DNA from 3 places in the Brenneria izadpanahii genome. Region 1 is predicted to be linked to each of the others. Evidence: predicted binding sites of a transcription regulator. Region 1 holds the regulator's gene; each other region holds the start of a gene.
The links. The regulator ArgR, encoded in region 1, controls arginine synthesis, uptake and breakdown. The targets are predictions, from matches to a motif close to ANTGAATAAAAATACANT.
Positions count from the first base shown of each region.

Region 1 (6,247 bases):
GAACATGACCCGCTCCCGAAAGCGGTCATATGTACGGCCTTGCTCATTAGTCACCAACATGCCGGCATCGTTCAATGTGCTGCGGTCATCATTGTTACGCCCGAAACGTTTTAAAACGTTGTCCCAGCCGGACGGTGCGAAACCAATAGCAAAATGACTAATTACTTCGGCGCTCAGTCCGCGTTGTTGCAGATAATGTAACGCCGGCGCGCCGGCAGGCTGGCTAAGCGCCTGTTGATAGAACTCGCTCAGTTGTCCCATCAGTTCATACAGGCTTTGTCGTTGATGGCGTTCAAGCTGGGTTGGTCCGGTACCGCTTTCATACGGCACTTCAAGACCATAGATGGCAGCCAATTCTTCAATGCTTTCAACGAAATCGAGACGATCGTAATTCATTAAAAAGTCAATGGCGTTGCCATGAGCGCCACAACCAAAACAGTGATAGAACTGTTTGTCACCGTTTACGGTAAATGAGGGGGTTTTTTCGTGATGGAACGGACAGCACGCATGATAATTCTTGCCCTGCTTTTTCAGTTTGACGCGCGCATCTATGAGATCGACGATGTCGGTGCGAGCCAGCAGATCATTGATAAATACGCGTGGAATTCGTCCAGCCATAAGCCCCTGTTTCTTAACTTATGAACGACAGCTTATAAACGACAGCAAGCCGCGCATTCCTTTCGGAAAGCACGGCCTTCGTATGCAACTACTAAGTCTGCGGATTAATCACGCGGTGGAGGAAAACCTCCTAAAATTAATACAGACGAGTGCGGCGTGCGTTTTCTCGAGCCAATTTCTTAGCGTGACGTTTTACTGCAGACGCTTTAGCGCGCTTACGTTCGGTAGTCGGTTTTTCATAAAACTCACGACGACGAACTTCAGCCAGAACACCCGCTTTTTCGCAGGAACGCTTGAAGCGACGCAGAGCTACGTCGAACGGCTCGTTTTCACGTACTTTAATTACCGGCATGTGCCTCTCACCTCAATAAATTCGGTTTGCCGCTGGCCTTGTGCCAGCCTTTTCAAAATGGTGCGGAATTCTACTGCAAACAGGGGCCCCTTGTAAAGGGCTGGACGATCATAAAACACCCAACCTCCGCCAGCGCGGAAACCGGGGGGCTTATGGTAGACTATCCGCCGCATGAAGCAAGCTGCATTCAACCCCGGCTTGTACCGTAATTAAAGTAGGAACAGCAATGCGCGTATTGGGTATCGAAACATCCTGCGATGAAACCGGAATTGCCATTTATGACACTCAGGCCGGTTTGGTCGCCAATCAGTTGTACAGTCAGATAAAACTCCATGCCGATTACGGCGGTGTCGTTCCTGAACTGGCTTCCCGCGATCACGTTCGTAAAACCGTACCGTTGATCCAGGCTGCGCTGCGCGAAGCGAATTTAAAGGCCGGCGACATTGACGGCGTCGCCTATACATCCGGTCCGGGTCTGGTGGGCGCGTTATTGGTCGGGGCCACCGTCGGCCGGGCATTGGCGTTTGCCTGGAATGTTCCCGCCGTCGCGGTGCATCACATGGAGGGGCATCTATTAGCGCCCATGCTGGAAGACAATCCCCCCGAATTTCCTTTTGTCGCATTGCTGGTTTCCGGCGGGCATACGCAGCTAATCAGCGTAACCGGCATCGGCGAGTATCGGTTGCTTGGGGAGTCCATTGATGATGCGGCGGGCGAAGCGTTTGATAAAACGGCAAAATTACTGGGATTGGATTACCCCGGCGGACCGATGCTGTCAAAAATGGCTCAGACCGGGAACGCCGCGCGCTTTACTTTCCCGCGCCCCATGACCGATCGTCCCGGGCTGGATTTCAGTTTCTCCGGCCTGAAAACGTTTGCCGCCAATACGATCCGCAGCAATGGCGACGATGAACAGACGCGGGCGGATATTGCGCGCGCTTTCGAAGACGCCGTCGTGGATACGCTGGCGATTAAATGTCGCCGCGCGCTGGATGAAACCGGCTTCAAAAGGCTGGTGATGGCGGGGGGAGTAAGCGCTAACCGTACGCTGCGTCAACGTCTGGGCGAGATGATGGCAAACCGGGGGGGCTCGGTATTTTATGCCCGCCCCGAGTTTTGTACGGACAACGGCGCGATGATCGCCTATGCGGGGGCGATCCGCCTGCAACAGCAGGGGGAAACGCAGGATCTGGGCGTAACGGTGCGCCCGCGCTGGCCGTTGGCTGAATTACCTGCCATCTGAGCCGTTAATCAACCCGCATCGGGATAATGCGGGTTTTGTTTCCGTTAGAGCTCTTGTTCAAACAGCACCAGAATGACTTCATAGAGTTGTTTGACGCTGAATCCTCTGGCGGGAGTGGTGAAGATGGTGTCATCGCCGGCAATGGTGCCCAGTATGCCTTCCGACTTGCCCAGCGAGTCGAGCAGACGGGCAATTAGCTGGGCCGCGCCTGGACTGGTGTGGATAACCACGACGGCGTCATTGAAATCGACATCGCGCACCAGGTTTTTTAGCGGGCTGGTGGTGGTGGGCACTCCCAGCTCCGCCGGCAGGCAGTAGACCATTTCCATTTTTGCGTTGCGCGTACGTACGGCGCCAAACTTGGTCAACATGCGCGAGACTTTGGACTGATTGATGTTTTCAAATCCGTCGTCTTGCAAGGCTTGAACAATCTCGCTTTGAGAGCTGAATTTCTCTTCTTTCAGCAGCGCTTTGAACGCTTTAACTAAGTCTTCTTGTTTTGTTGAATTACGCATTCTGCACCGGATTTATCAGAGTTGTTTACTCCGTGATTATGCAGATTAATGAATTTTTATGCAACTGCGGTGCGTATATTATCGCCAGCCGCGACTTGTGGCCATTTGAAAAAACGATTAAAAAAGTTTGTGGGTCACCCGAGTCTGAAAAATGCGTCACACGTCACATAAAAGTGAATCAAATGTTATCAGAATGATGTTATTCATATATTGATGATTACTGTGTCGTAGCCCTCCTATTCATGGGCAATAAATGAGTGCTACGTTATTAACTCGAAGCCCACTAACTTTACTTACCTTTCTAATTAATAGCCGTTTATGATTTATTATTATGGACATAGGGTACGCCCGGTCTTTAAGTAGTATCCACTAACGGTAAGTGAATACGTTTTACTTTTTCTTCTTGTGTTAATTCTTCTATTAAATGAATTCGCGGCATTTTTGTACTTTACGATTATAAGGAGTTTAGGATGAAAGTTGCAGTTCTTGGTGCGGCAGGCGGCATTGGTCAGGCCCTTGCTCTCCTCCTCAAAACCCAGCTTCCTTCAGGTTCAGAATTATCTCTTTATGACATCGCGCCGGTGACGCCGGGGGTGGCTGTCGATCTGAGCCATATTCCTACCGCAGTAAAAACCAAAGGTTACTGTGGTCCTGATGCAACTCCAGCGCTGGTAGGGGCGGATATTGTGTTGATATCCGCCGGAGTAGCCCGTAAGCCGGGAATGGATCGTTCAGATCTGTTCAATGTTAATGCGGGTATCGTCCGTAATCTGGTCGAGCAAATCGCCAATACCAGCCCGCAGGCCTGTATCGGTATTATCACCAATCCAGTCAATACGACTGTCGCCATTGCGGCCGAGGTACTTAAAAAGGCCGGCGTATACGATAAAAATAAGCTATTCGGCGTGACCACGCTGGATATTATCCGTTCCAATACCTTCGTCGCCGAACTCAAAGGCAAACTGCCGGAAGATATCAACGTACCGGTTATCGGCGGGCACTCCGGCGTGACGATCCTCCCGCTGCTGTCGCAGGTGCCGGGGATCGGCTTCAGCGACCAGGAAGTCGCCGATTTGACCAAACGTATCCAGAATGCGGGTACGGAAGTCGTGGAAGCAAAAGCTGGCGGCGGGTCGGCAACTCTGTCAATGGGACAGGCTGCGGCGCGGTTCTGCCTGTCATTAACGCGCGCGTTGCTGGGTGACGACGGCGTTGTTGAATGTTCTTATGTCGAAAGCGATGGCCAATATGCCCGTTTCTTTGCGCAGCCGGTGCTGTTGGGTAAAAATGGCATCGTTGAACGTAAAGACATCGGCGTTTTAAGTGCGTTTGAACAAGAAGCGCTTAAAAATATGCTGGATACGCTTAATCAGGATATCGAATTAGGCGAGTCTTTCGTTAAGGGCCAATAAACGCTCCTGTTTTTACCATCACGAATTCAGAGCCGGAGATTTTATCTCCGGCTCTTCTTTTCATTGGGGCGGATAAGCTTTTTTCTGTCAATAAGCTCGTTGGTTTCCGGATCGTAGTAGCGGCTTGGCCAGATCTCTGATGGATGAACGCCCAGTGCATCGGCTATCAACCACTCCCCTTTAGGCCACGGACGTGAAAGCGCATTAGCCAGCGTTGATGAGCTTAACCCGGCAGCGCGGGATACCGCAGCCAGCGTTGTGCCTTTTTTGCGCAAAGCGGCAATGATATCAGCGGGATGCCAGTCATGTTTCCTTAAAGTCATAATCCTTCCCTTATTGCTATAAGACGACTGTTCATTAGTGGTATAAATAACGGATGTTAGTTATATGCCAAGCTAACATGACATGATTATTAGGAAATAATATAGCATCAATTTCCTATAAATTTCTCAAAAAAATTCCAATTAACCTCGTTTTTGTTAGGAATGGCACTATCAGGATGAAAAGCTATGAAAAAAGAGTGGTTTGCTACCAATGAACTGGTTGGCGTCGGCGGACTTCCTAAATCAAGGCAGGGATTAAATAAGCGCGCTCGTGAAGATGGTTGGGAGAAGCGCCGTCGTCGGGGGATTCAGGGGAGAGGCGTCGAGTATTCGATTCATAGTCTTCCCGACACGGTAAAAAAATTGTTATTACTTGAAAGCGACTCTCCGTCATATTCAGGGAAACAGCCCGCCACGCTGACTATCTGGATGCAGATTTATGATCAACTCTCTGAAACGGAAAGAGATAAACTGATCGCTCATATTCTGAGAGTTGGCGTGTCGACCACGCTAAGCCAGCTGGGAATTACGTCTGCGGATGAGAAGATCGATCCCGGCGTGACCGCCGAATAAGCACCATTTTGCCATCTGCTTATTTTGTCAGTAAAGATGGCAATACCCCCTTGTTTCTTCATTCCATTCCCATTCTTCCACAATACTCCCTCTCCCTTCATCCTTGAAATGTCCAGATGCCCTGGCATAAGGACAGTGATTTTTATGTGTTTTAATGGTATTTATAACGCGTAGACGTTAAAGGTTTGGGTAATAATAGTCTACTATATGGAAATTATTGGACGGAAATCGAAATCGCGTTTGCAACGTAGACAAGGGAGTGAAGGGTATGGATAAAGAATGGTTTGCCACTAATGAGCTGACGGGGGTCGGCGGGTTGCCTAAATCTCCGCAAGGATTGAACAAACGGGCCCGCGAAGACGGCTGGGAAAAACGGAAACGCAAAGGCGTTCAAGGACGCGGCGTCGAATATTCTATCCACAGTCTGCCGGATGAGGTGAAGAGTCAGCTATTGATGAAAGAGGAAGCGTCGCCTGAATACGGGGTGAAAAAAGAGCCAGCATTACTGGCTTCCTGGATACATATATTTCATCAACTTTCGGAAAGCGAGCAATCCCGGCTGATAAACTTCATCATGCGCGAGGGGATCGTGGCTATGCTGTCTCGGCTGGATAATAGCGAAGATGATCGGACGGCGTGAAAGATGATCATCGCAGTGAAGCAGCCCCGTTAGAAATCGCGTTGCACCGCCAAATGGGCGAGGCCCTCAAGCGCCGTGCGGAAGGGCGTTTCCTGTAAGGGCCGTAGCGCGGCAATCGCTTTGTCAGCTTCTTCTTCCGCACGTTTACGGGTGTAGTCGAGCGAACCGCACTGCTGCATGGCGGCAAGCACCGGGTCAAGCAAATGACGTCCGTTGCCTTCCTCTATTGCCTTGCGAATCATTGCGCTCTGCTCAGCATTACCGTTATGCATCGCATGTAATAAAGGTAAGGTCGGTTTACCCTCATTAAGATCATCGCCGGTATTTTTGCCCAGCGTTTTGCCGTCCGCGTTGTAATCCAGCAAGTCATCGATAAGCTGAAAAGCGGTTCCCAGATAACGCCCGTAATCCTGCAAGGCTTTCTCCTGCTCAGGCGTCGCGCCGGCCAGGATCGCCGATGATTGGGCGGCGGCCTCAAATAATCGTGCGGTTTTACTGTAAATCACCCGCATATAGCTCTCTTCGGTGATGTTGGGGTCGTTACAGTTCATCAACTGTAATACTTCCCCTT
Region 1 is NZ_CP050854.1:4,570,294-4,576,540, reverse strand. Features, by position in the region: gene dnaG (DNA primase) at 1-618, opposite strand, end outside; gene rpsU (30S ribosomal protein S21) at 755-970, opposite strand; gene tsaD (tRNA (adenosine(37)-N6)-threonylcarbamoyltransferase complex transferase subunit TsaD) at 1,197-2,213, shown strand; gene argR (transcriptional regulator ArgR) at 2,258-2,728, opposite strand; gene mdh (malate dehydrogenase) at 3,199-4,140, shown strand; gene HC231_RS20375 (helix-turn-helix domain-containing protein) at 4,182-4,463, opposite strand; gene HC231_RS20370 (DNA-binding protein) at 4,650-5,036, shown strand; gene HC231_RS20365 (DNA-binding protein) at 5,305-5,676, shown strand; gene ispB (octaprenyl diphosphate synthase) at 5,706-6,247, opposite strand, start outside.

Region 2 (6,247 bases), 990 kb from region 1:
GGCCGCCTTTCAGGCTGCCCGGCGGTTGTGACAATAGGGCGGCGTGGGCCGGCGCGCCGCCGCGGCCGATTGAGCCGCCGCGTCCGTGAAACAGCGTCAGCGCGATGCCGGCTTTTTCGCAGGTTTTAATCAGCGCGTCCTGCGCGCGGTACTGCGCCCAGGAAGCGGCCATCACGCCGGCGTCTTTCGCCGAGTCGGAATAGCCGATCATAACCATCTGCTTGCCCTGAATAACGCCGCGATACCAGTCGATGTTCAGCAACTGGGTCATCACATCGTCGGCATTGTTCAAGTCTTCCAGCGTTTCAAACAGCGGAACAACCGGTAATGTAAAGGGGCAGCCCGCTTCTTTCAGCAGCAAGTGCACCGCCAGCACGTCGGAAGGCGTACGCGCCATGGAAATGACATAGGTGGCGATCGAACCGGCGGGCGCTTTGGCTATCACTTTACAGGTGTCGATCACCTCTTTGGTTTCGGCGCTGGGTTCCCACTGGCGCGGCAGCAGCGGACGTTTGGAGCTTAATTCACGGATCAGGAAGGCCTGTTTGTCGGACTCGGACCAGCTTTCATAGTCGCCTAGACCCAGGTAACGGGTGATTTCCGCCAGCGCCTCGCTGTGATTGGTGCTTTCCTGACGAACGTCGATGCGCACCAGCGGTACGCCGAAGCAGCGCACGCGGCGCAGCGTATCCAGCAGTTGGCCGTCGGCGATGATGCCCATGCCGCAGGCATGCAGCGACTGGTAACATGCGAACAGCGGCTCCCACAATTGTTCATTGCTGACCAGCAGATCTTTCGGCGCCAGCAGTTCTCCGCCTTTGAGACGGGCATCCAGATAAGCCAGCGTGCTATTCAACTGCGCGCGTAATGATTTCATGATGGCGCGGTACGGTTCTTGAACCTCGTCGCCGCCGGCCAGTTTGCGTAATTCCGGCGTACATTCCGACATCGACAATTCCGATACCAGGAACTGAATATCTTGCAGGAACAGATCGGCCGCTTTCCAACGGCTGAGCAATAGCACCCGGCGAGTCACCTCGGCCGTCACGTTCGGGTTGCCGTCGCGGTCTCCGCCCATCCATGAGGTAAAACGCACCGGCACGGCTTCCACGGGCAGACGATAACCGAAAGACTTTTCAAGCAGTTCATCCAGCTCGCGCAAAAAGGCGGGCACGCCTTCCCAAAGGCTGTTCTCGACGACGGCAAAACCCCATTTGGCTTCTTCTATCGGCGTCGGACGGATTTTACGAATTTCGTCGGTATGCCAGGATTGTGCGATCAACTGGCGCAGGCGGCGCATAATCTGGTTACGTTCATAATCGGCCAGATCGTCATGGTCGAGCTGTTTCAGACAGGTGTTTACTTCAACCAGCTTGTGGATCAGGGTACGGCGGGTAATCTCGGTGGGGTGCGCGGTCAATACCAGCTCGATGGAAAGCGATTCGACGGCATTACGAATGTCTTTTTCCGTTAGACCTTTGGTTGTTTTTAAGCGGTCGAAAGTTTTGGAGAGTATCTCCGGGTTGCTGGCGGCTTCACCGTGCGGGGAGATCGTGTGATATTGCTCAGCGGTATTGGTTAAGTTAAGAAATTGACTAAATGCGCGGGCTACCGGCAGTAGCTCGTCATTGGACAGGTTTTGTAGTGTGTTCAGCAGTTCCTGTCGGTGCTTTTCACTGCCCGCTCGGGAGGACTTTGATAATTTACGAATCCTTTCTACCTTATCAAGTATGTTCTCACCCAGCGCTTCCTTGATAGTATCGCCAAGTAGCTTACCTAGCATGCTGACGTTACTTCGCATTGCTGAATATTGCTCTTTCATATATACCCTGACCCATCTCTAAAATTTTTTGTAAGTTTATTTCACCAGAAAGACGTACTACGCTCCTTTCATCTAGCCACGACGAGGTTGATTCGTCAATTGACGATTCTTTGCCCTCGTTGTTCTTTTATACCGCGGATCTTTTTACCCGCATTGATGTAGATTTGGCAATCGGTGAAATTTAATTACAGATGACCCGATATTAGATGTGCTTATTTGGCGGCGAAAGCGGGCGTGATGCCCGCGGCCATCTTTTTAAGGGAGACAGAAATGTTTAATCATCTGAGAAATCAGTTCTCTCGTCGGTTTGATAAAGGCGGTATCAAGAAATTCGTCTGGCTGATGCGCCTGATCGATCGATCCCGGCCCCAGAACCAGCGTCGGGCAGAGCCCCTGAATAAACGGCGCTTCGGTGCAGTAATTGACGACTTCGGTTTGCGCGCCCAGCAGTTTTTCCACTACCGAGACTAAATGATGATCCGCCGGACATTCGTAGCCGGGGATCGGCGGGTGCAGTTCGCCGATCGTCAGGCGGCCCGGCCAGCGCTGGCTGACCGGCGCCAGCGCTTGCGACAGCAAGCCGTTCAGATCGCTGAGCGTCAGTCCCGGCAGCGGGCGGATATCCATATGCAGCTCGCAGCAGGCGCAGATTCGGTTCGGCGCGTCGCCGCCGTGGATATGGCCCAGATTCATAGTCGGGTAGGGGATATCGAACGCCGCGTTGTGATAGCGCTCCTGCAGCGTTTTGCGCAGTACCAGCAGATGGGAGATCGCATCGTGCATCAGTTCAATCGCGTTCACGCCGCGCGACGGATCGCTGGAATGCCCGGACTGGCCCTGAATCCGGATCGCGCTGGACATATGGCCCTTATGGGCGCGCACCGGCCGCAGCGACGTCGGTTCGCCGATAATGGCGCAGTCCGGCCTGACCTGCGCGGATGCGGCAAAATATTTGGCGCCGGCCATGGTGGTCTCTTCATCCGCGGTGGCGAGAATATATAGCGGCTTGGTCAGTTTGCCTGGATCGATGTCGCGCAGCGTATCAAGAATAAACGCAAAGAATCCTTTCATATCGGCGGTTCCCAGACCATACAGCTTGTTATCGTGCTCGGTCAGCGTGAAGGGATCGCGCGTCCAGCGACCGTCGTCGAACGGTACGGTATCCGTATGTCCCGCCAGTAATAAGCCGCCTTTGCCTTCCCCGATTCTGGCCAGCATATTAAATTTGTTTCTGGTGCCGGGTACTGGCTGAACTTCAACATGAAAGCCCAAATCAGTGAACCAGCCGGACAGCAGATTGATTAACGCCTGATTACTTTGATCGAGCGTACTGTCGGTCGCGCTGATGGACGGCGTTGCGATTAGCGCCCGGTATAGCTCAAGAAAAGGGGGTAAATTCATCTTCACGGTTGACAGCCTCTGGTTAGGATAGTATCAATATTCATGCATTTATTTTGAATAAAAATACAATAACGCTAAGAGAAAGGAAACCATAAGATACTTTTGGTGATGAATTCATCACGTCGCTTAGCTTCGCGGGCGAACAGCGTTATGACGCTGGCGGACCCTGTTACCGATTTCGTTGATAAGTTAAGGTATAGAGTATCCCATATTGAATAGGTTGATTGTTGGCGCCTGCGGCCGTCTGGGCGCCGAGCTGACCCGCTATCTTGGCTGTCGCCCGCAAATGAACATAACCGCTTTAGCCGTTTCTACGCAAAGCGTAGATGCGGGAAAATTGATTTCCGATTTGCATCGGCAACTGAAGGATATCTCCGATTTGCCGGTTAAGCCGTTACATAGTCTTTACTTTGATTACCATTTACCATTCTGAGGCGCGAAGAGAACAATGAATCCGTTAATTATCAAGCTAGGTGGCGTTTTACTGGATAGCGAAGAAGCGTTGGAGCGCCTCTTTACGGCGCTGGTTACCTATCGCCAGCAACATCAGCGCCCGCTTGTGATTGTGCACGGCGGCGGATGCCTGGTTGACGATCTGATGAAAAAACTATCGTTGCCGGTGGTGAAGAAAAACGGCCTGCGCGTGACTCCCGCCGATCAGATCGACATTATTACCGGCGCGTTGGCCGGTTCGGCGAATAAAACGTTGCTGTCGTGGGCCAGGAAGCACGACATTAACGCGGTTGGCCTGTGCCTGGCGGACGGCGGCAGCACCAAGGTGACGCAGTTGGACGAAGCGCTGGGTTTTGTCGGTAAGGCGGAGGCGGGCTCGCCCGCATTGCTGAATACGCTGTTGTCTGCGGGATACCTGCCGGTTGTCAGCTCTATCGGGATGACCGATCGGGGCGATCTGATGAACGTGAACGCCGACCAGGCCGCAACGGCGCTGGCGGAAACGCTGGGGGCGGATTTAATCCTGCTTTCCGACGTTAGTGGTATTCTGGACGGCAAAGGCCAGCGTATTGCGGAAATGACGGCGGAAAAAGCCGAACAGCTGATCGCGCAGGGTATCATCACCGATGGGATGATTGTTAAGGTCAACGCGGCGCTGGACGCTGCGCGCACGCTGGGGCGTCCGGTGGATATCGCCAGCTGGCGTCATGCCGATCAGCTGCCTGCGCTATTCAACGGCGTGGCTATCGGTACGCGTATTTTAGCGTAGTCGGTTTTGAGGTATGGCGCGGCGTGGATCATCGGCGGCTCGCTGTCGGCGGTTCGGCTTACGGATGCGCCATTCCCGCGCAGGCGCCCATTTTCGTCATCTCCGCGCAGTAGGCGGGCCGGCATGACGAGAGTCGATTTAACGCCGTATCCGCGCAGGCGGACGACGGTATGGCGATGAGTTACGAGTCCGGGGATGAAGTGTTTCATGCCCGCATTTATTTGAATTTTGGGAGTAATGGTTATGGCTTTGTGGGGCGGTCGGTTCAGTCAGGCGGCAGATCAACGTTTTAAACAGTTTAATGACTCGCTGCGGTTTGATTACCGTCTGGCAGAGCAGGACATCATCGGCTCGATTGGCTGGTCAAAAGCGTTGGTTACCGTCAATGTGCTCAGCGAACAAGAGCAACAGCAGTTGGAGCAAGCGCTGAATGCGCTGTTGGCTGACGTTCAGGCCGATCCTGAAATCATCCTGCAAAGTGATGCCGAAGATATTCATAGCTGGGTTGAGCAGCGCCTGATTGAAAAAGTCGGCGATCTGGGTAAAAAGCTGCATACCGGGCGTAGTCGTAACGATCAGGTGGCCACCGACCTGAAACTGTGGTGCAAAGCGCAGATTGCCGAACTGCATCTGGCGGTGCGTCAACTGCGCCAGGCGTTGGTCGCCACGGCGGAAGCGAACCAGGATGCCGTCATGCCGGGCTATACCCACTTGCAGCGTGCCCAGCCGGTAACGTTTGCTCACTGGTGCCTGGCTTATCATGAAATGCTGGCGCGCGACGAAAGCCGGTTGGAAGATACGCTGAAACGTCTGGACGTCAGCCCGTTGGGCTGCGGGGCGCTGGCCGGTACGGCTTATCCTATTGACCGCGAGCAGTTGGCCGGATGGCTGGGTTTCGCTTCCGCCACGCGCAACAGTCTGGATACGGTATCCGATCGCGATCACGTGCTGGAACTGCTATCCGACGCCGCTATCGGCATGGTGCATCTGTCGCGTTTCGCTGAAGACCTGATTTTCTTTAACAGCGGCGAAGCGGCGTTTGTCGAGCTGTCCGATCGCGTGACCTCCGGTTCATCGTTAATGCCGCAGAAAAAGAATCCTGACGCGCTGGAGTTGATTCGCGGTAAATGCGGTCGCGTTCAGGGCGCGCTGGCCGGCATGATGGTGACGCTGAAAGGGTTGCCGCTGGCGTACAACAAGGATATGCAGGAAGACAAAGAAGGTCTGTTCGACGCGCTGGATACCTGGCACGACTGCCTGATGATGGCCGCGCTGGTGCTGGAAGGCATTCAGGTCAAGCGCCCCCGCTGTCAGGAAGCCGCCGAGCAGGGCTATGCCAACGCGACGGAACTGGCGGATTATCTGGTTGCTAAAGGCGTGCCGTTCCGGGAGGCGCACCATATCGTCGGCGAAGCGGTTGTCGAAGCCATTCGCCAGGGGAAAGCGCTGGAAGCGCTGCCGCTGCCGGAGCTACGGAAGTTTAGCGACGTTATCGCCGATGACGTTTACCCTATCCTGTCCTTGCAATCCTGTCTGGATAAACGCGCGGCGCAGGGCGGCGTGTCGCCTCAGCAGGTGGCGAAAGCCATCAGCGACGCTAAACAGCGTCTGAGCTGACAAATCCGCCTGGAGCGGATTTAAATGCCGCTCGCGGCGGCCGCGCAGAGGCGAGGCCCAAGGATGGGCCGAATCACAATATCAACGCATCGGCGGCTTAGCGTATAACGCGAGTTCCGGCTTTCATGATTTGCCTGTAAACCTGAATCACATCCGCATTTTCTGGTTTTTTTCACCGTATTTCC
Region 2 is NZ_CP050854.1:226,868-233,114, forward strand. Features, by position in the region: gene ppc (phosphoenolpyruvate carboxylase) at 1-1,822, opposite strand, end outside; gene argE (acetylornithine deacetylase) at 2,078-3,229, opposite strand; partial or broken gene HC231_RS01030 (N-acetyl-gamma-glutamyl-phosphate reductase) at 3,432-3,620, shown strand; gene argB (acetylglutamate kinase) at 3,672-4,445, shown strand; gene argH (argininosuccinate lyase) at 4,689-6,062, shown strand.
Region 2: the regulator ArgR is predicted to act here: its motif matches at 3,276-3,293, upstream of argE (acetylornithine deacetylase).

Region 3 (6,247 bases), 530 kb from region 1:
CTGGCCGCGCCGACGGGGAAAGCCGCCGCGCGTTTAACGGAGTCGCTGGGCGCGGCGTTGAGCAACCTATCGCTGAGTCAGGCTCACCGGGAGCGCTTTCCCCAGGAAGCGACCACGCTCCACCGTTTGTTAGGGGCGGTGCCCGACAGTCAACGATTGCGTCACCATCAGGGGAATCCGCTGCACCTTGATGTACTGGTGGTGGATGAAGCCTCAATGGTCGATCTGCCGATGATGGCGAATCTGATCGCCGCGCTGCCTGAGCAGGCGAAGGTCATCTTTCTGGGCGATCGCGATCAGCTGGCGTCGGTGGAGGCGGGAGCGGTGCTGGGAGATATCTGCCGCTTTGCGCAGGCGGGCTACAGCCGGGCAAGGGCGCAGCAGCTACAGCGGCTGACCGGCTGCCGGCTTGACGATGACGGGGCTGAAAACCGGGCAACCGTCGGGGATAGCATCTGTCTGTTGCGTAAAAGCTATCGTTTCGATCGGCATTCCGGCATCGGGCAATTGGCTTTGGCGGTGAACAACGGCGATGACCGGCGAGTGCTTGCCGTTTTGAACGCTAGCTTTACGGATATCTCCTGCCGTCCGCTGGCCGCAGCGGAAGATTACCAGCAGATGCTGGCGCAATGCGTTGCAGGCTACCGGGATTATTTACGGCTTATTGCCGCCGATGCCGATCCGGAAACGGTTCTGACGGCCTTCCAACGCTATCGTCAACTGTGCGCTCTGCGCGAGGGGCCATTCGGCGTGGCGGGGCTTAACCAGCGGATTGAACAGGCATTAGATAAAAGCGGACTGATCCATCGCAGCCGTAATCCGCTTAATCGCTGGTACGTTGGTCGCCCGGTGATGATCGAGCGTAATGATGCGGTGCTGGGATTATTTAATGGCGATATCGGTATCGCCATGCTGAGTGAAAAGGGAGAACTGCGGGTTTACTTTCAACTCCCCAACGGCAAAACCAAGGCCGTAGCGCCGAGCCGTTTGCCGCCGCACGATACGGCCTATGCCATGACGGTGCATAAGTCGCAGGGATCGGAATTCGAACATACCGCGCTGATATTGCCGAACCATTATCTGCCGGTATTAACGCGGGAATTGGTCTATACCGCCATCACCCGCGCCCGTCAGCGTTTGTCGCTGTATGCGGATACCAAAATTTTGTGTCGAGCGGTGAAAACCCCCACCCAGCGTCATAGCGGTTTGGTTGAACGCATCATGGCGCTTTCATCAGACGAGCATCGCTAACACGGCATCCCCGTAGCAGGATGAACTCCGCTATGGGGATGGTTGTTACAGATCCAGCACCAGGATTTTGGAGCGGCGCTGATAGTTATACAGTTCCTGTTTTTTCCTCGGCAGCATTTCCACTTCGGCGGGCAAAAATCCGCGTTCCTGAAACCAGTGGATGCTGTGCGTCGTCAGGACAAACAGCTTTTTCAGCCCTTGCAGACGGGCCTGAGCGGCGATTCTTTGCAGTAACGTGTCGCCGCGTGAGGAGCTGCGATAGTCCGGATGCACCGCGACGCAAGCCATTTCACCGATGCTCTCTTCCGGGAACGGATAAAGCGCGGCGCAGGCAATGGTCAGGTTATCGCGGACGACAACGGTGAACTTATCGATCTCCATTTCCAACTGTTCGCGGGAGCGTCTGACCAGAATGCCTTGCTGTTCCAGCGGGCGAATCAGCTCCAGAATGCCGCCGATATCGTTAATCGTTGCACGGCGCACCTGCTCGGCGCTTTCCATGACGATCTGCGTACCGATGCCATCGCGGGAAAACAGTTCCTGCAGCAAGGCGCCGTCGACCTGATAGCTGATCAGGTGGCTGCGGCGCACGCCGCTGCGGCAGGCTTTAACCGCGCCGCGCAGGAATCGGACCGTACCGGACTGGTAATCGCCTTCCTGTTCCAACGCTTCAATGCGTTTTTGGGCGTCATCCGGGAATAACTCGGAAATGATTTTGCCTTCTTCATTCGTCACGCCCTGTGAAGAGCAAAAGCCAATCATTTTTTCCGCTTTCAGTTTGATCGCCAACTGGGTGGCGACCTCTTCGGAAGTCAGATTAAAGCTCTCTCCGGTGACGGAAACCGCCACCGGGCCCAACAGCACGATCGCGCCGCTGTCTAACTGACGGTGCAGCGCATCTTCATCAATACGGCGGATACGGCCGCTGTGACAGTAGTCGACGCCATCATCCACGCCGAGAGGCTGGGCGATAATAAAGTTGCCGCTGACGACGTTGATGTGCGCGCCCTGCAACGGCGTATTATTCAAACTCATGGATAGACGGGCGGTGATATCCAGTTGCAGCATTCCGGCTGCCTGTTTAACCAGCTCTAGCGTCGTACTGTCTGTAATACGGATATTTTTATGGTAAAGCGGTTCGTAGTGATGCGTTGTCAGATTGCTATCGATCTGCGGACGAGCGCCATACACCACCACCAGCTTGATGCCCAGGCTATGCAGTAGCCCGATGTCGTTGACGATATTGGCGAAGTTTTCATGCTCAATGGCTTCGCCGCCCAGCATGATGACAAAGGTTTTGCCACGGTGGGCATTGATATAGGGAACGGTGTGGCGAAAGCCCTCGACCAGTTCTGTACTACGCTCCTTCACTGCGACTCCTTTGAATTTTTATTCGTAATTTCTGTATTTTTATTCTTTGCGAGGTAAAAGGCAAGGGGTATGTAATAAGCAAAGTCAATGCCGCCGTAATTTGCAAGAAGCGGGAAGAGAAAGCGTAACAATGATTTTTGCATGACACCGGTGTAGAGATTGGTTAAAGTTTTTGACAATTTTGCGATTTCTGCTTCCCGTATCGGCAGTGGCACTGTAATCAGACCGGAGTTGCATGTCTTACTCGAATCACAATCTGACTCGGCGGCGCCTGCTGCAAAGCGCCGCGGCAACTTGGCTATTAAGTGTAAGCGGCGTTGGTTTGGCCGCCGTTGCCCAGGTTATCGCCGTACGCGTCTGGCCTTCTTCTTCCTATACCCGGGTAACGCTGGAGTCAAATCTTTCGCTTAAATACAAGCAATTCACCCTCGGCAATCCGGATCGTCTGGTGGTGGATATTGAAAATATTCATCTCAATAGCGTCCTGAAGAATGTTCCCGCCCAGTTTCACCAAAATGATCCGTTGATTAAAAATGCCAGGATTGGCCAGTTTGATAAAAATACGTTGCGCTTGGTTCTTGAGCTAAAACAAGGCGTTGATGCCAAGCTCTTTACGCTGGGCCCGGTGGCCGAATTCAAACATCGTCTGGTGATGGATCTTTATCCGTTGGCCGGCCGTTATGATAACGAAGAGGATCCGCTGCTGGCGTTGCTGGAGGATTACAACAAAGGCGATCTGGAGCGGACATTGCCGGCGGAAGCGCCGCAGGCGGGGAAAGCCGGACGCGATCGGCCGCTGGTTATTATGCTGGATCCCGGCCACGGCGGCGAAGATCCCGGCGCGATTGGTAAAAATAAAACCCGCGAAAAAGATATCGTGCTGCAAATCGCCCGCCGGCTTCGCGCTCTGATTGAACGCGAGTCTAATATGAAAGCCTATATGACGCGCAATGAGGACGTATTCATTCCATTGCGCGTGCGGGTCGCCAAAGCGCGTAAGCAGCGGGCCGATCTATTTATTTCCATTCATGCGGATGCGTTCACCAACCGCGCGGCAAGGGGATCGTCGGTATTTGCGCTGTCGAAAAAGGGAGCGACCAGCACCGCTGCCAGCTTTCTGGCGCAGACGCAGAACGAATCGGATTTAATCGGCGGGGTCAGCATGAGCGGCGATCGCTATCTGGATCACACCATGCTTGACCTGGTTCAGACCGTTACCATTAACGACAGCTTGAAGTTCGGGAAGGAAATACTAACCCGTTTAAGCAAGGTTAACCGTCTGCATAAAAATAGCGTCGACCAGGCCGGATTCGCGGTGCTAAAAGCGCCGGATATTCCCTCCGTGCTGGTAGAAACGGCATTTATCAGTAATCTTGAAGAAGAGCGCAAGTTGCGCACCAGCCAGTTTCAACAGCAGGTAGCCCAATCGATCCTTGACGGAATTAAAGCCTATTTCGCCAGTCAGACGGGGCGCTAGCGCTATACCGGCGCGATTTTCGGGGCCGAGAGGGGAATGGCTTGCAGAGTGTTACGCGGCATAAATAATAATGCGTTGGCGAGAATGGGGGACGCCAGAAAGCAAAAAACACCCGCTAAGGGTGCCTTTTTAATAAGAATCAATTGGTTGCGGGGGCCGGATTTGAACCGACGACCTTCGGGTTATGAGCCCGACGAGCTACCAGGCTGCTCCACCCCGCGTCCGTCTTGATACTGTCTTTTACTTTTGATGGTCTATTCACATCAATTGGTTGCGGGGGCCGGATTTGAACCGACGACCTTCGGGTTATGAGCCCGACGAGCTACCAGGCTGCTCCACCCCGCGTCCGTGGATGCGCACTATACTCCCCATGAGCTTCAGTGCAACCTATTTTTGTAAAAAATGCCGTATAACCCGCACGGGTGCTGAATTTGCAACCTAATGGGCTATTTTTTAAACGTTGCGCCGACGGTTTTAATGGACGACGATTTACGCCGCGGCGAAGCGAAAATGGGGGGTAAAGCCCAATATTGCGCTAACAGCCCGCGCCGCGGTCGCTCTGGTATCTCTATCGGTACTACAATATGAGCGGCTCGTCCCTGTGGCTCGCTGTGCGGGCCGTCGCTATGCGACGTTGAAAATCGCTTCCGGCGATTTTTTATTAGGTGACGTTTCTTTCTCTATAGGTGTTTGTTATCGTTCGGCGGTGAATCTGTCGATGTCAAAAGAGAGCGCAAAGAAGATGAGAGGATGTTGGGGAAAATATTTGCTGACCGGCGTGGTAATTGCCATTCTTGCGGGGTGCCAATCCAAACCCACCGATCGGGGACAGCAATATAAGGATGGACACCTCAATCAGCCTCTGGAACTGGTGAATGAGCCGAATGCAACCGGCAAACCCGTTAATGCCAGAGACTTTGTCGATCAGGTCGCTGAAATCAGGAACGCTTCGCCCGGCCTGTATACCAGCAATAATAGTACCTTCCAGGCGATAGAAAACTGGATGATGTCGGGAGCCGATACCCGCGAACTGAGCAAGTTTGGCCTCAGCGCCTGGCAGATGGAGGGGGTGGACAACTTCGGCAACGTCCAGTTTACCGGCTACTACACTCCGGTTCTGCAAGCCCGCTATACCCGTCAGGGCGAGTTTCGCTATCCGCTTTATGCCATGCCTTCGCGCGGCAAGAAAAATCGCCGCCTGCCGGATAGAGCATCTATTTACTCCGGCTCTTTAGACGATCGCTTAGCCCTGGCCTGGACTAATTCGCTGGTGGATAACTTTATGATGGAAGTGCAGGGCAGCGGCTACATCGATTTTGGCGACGGCCGCCCGCTAACGTTCTTCGGCTATGCGGGTAAAAACGGCCATGCCTACCGCAGTATTGGCAAGGTTCTGATCGATCGCGGCGAAGTGGCGCGTGAAGATATGTCCATGCAGGCGATCCGCAAATGGGCCGAACAGCACTCGGAATATGAGGTGCGCGAACTGTTGGAGGAGAATCCGTCCTTCGTGTTCTTTAAACCGATGATGACGTCGCCGGTCAAGGGGGCGAGCGCGGTGCCGCTGGTCGCCAAAGCGTCCGTGGCTTCCGACCGTTCGCTGATCCCGGCCGGAACCGCGCTGCTGGCGGAGGTGCCATTATTGGATAATGAAGGGAAGTTCACCGGTAAATATGAAATGCGCCTGATGGTGGCGCTGGACGTCGGCGGCGCCATTAAAGGCCAGCACTTTGATATTTATCAGGGTATCGGCCATGAGGCAGGCCATGCGGCGGGTTTCTATAATCACTATGGCCGGGTATGGGTCTTAAAAAATACGCAGAGTAACGGAACCTTGTTCAGCGCTTCGCAAAGCGCTCCGTTAATGAATAGCAATAATTCCGGATCGCTGCTGGTCAGCAATCCGCAGAATTAACGCGCCGCCGATCCTTTACCCGCGGCAGGCCAATGGCGCCGCGGGTAATACCTTATTTACGCTTTTCCCTTTAATCCCTTATCTGAAATAGATTATCCGGCGTAACCGTTTATTTGGGCGGCCGGAATGGGATCGTTTCAATAACCTGATATTTTATATAACGTTAAAAATATCCATTTTATTTATAGGGTTATGGTTCTGCCCGTGAACCGCTGAATTTTTATATATCCGGA
Region 3 is NZ_CP050854.1:4,040,901-4,047,147, reverse strand. Features, by position in the region: gene recD (exodeoxyribonuclease V subunit alpha) at 1-1,251, shown strand, start outside; gene argA (amino-acid N-acetyltransferase) at 1,297-2,622, opposite strand; gene amiC (N-acetylmuramoyl-L-alanine amidase AmiC) at 2,858-4,099, shown strand; tRNA gene HC231_RS18020 (tRNA-Met) at 4,244-4,320, opposite strand; tRNA gene HC231_RS18015 (tRNA-Met) at 4,368-4,444, opposite strand; gene mltA (murein transglycosylase A) at 4,842-6,014, shown strand.
Region 3: the regulator ArgR is predicted to act here: its motif matches at 2,653-2,670, upstream of argA (amino-acid N-acetyltransferase).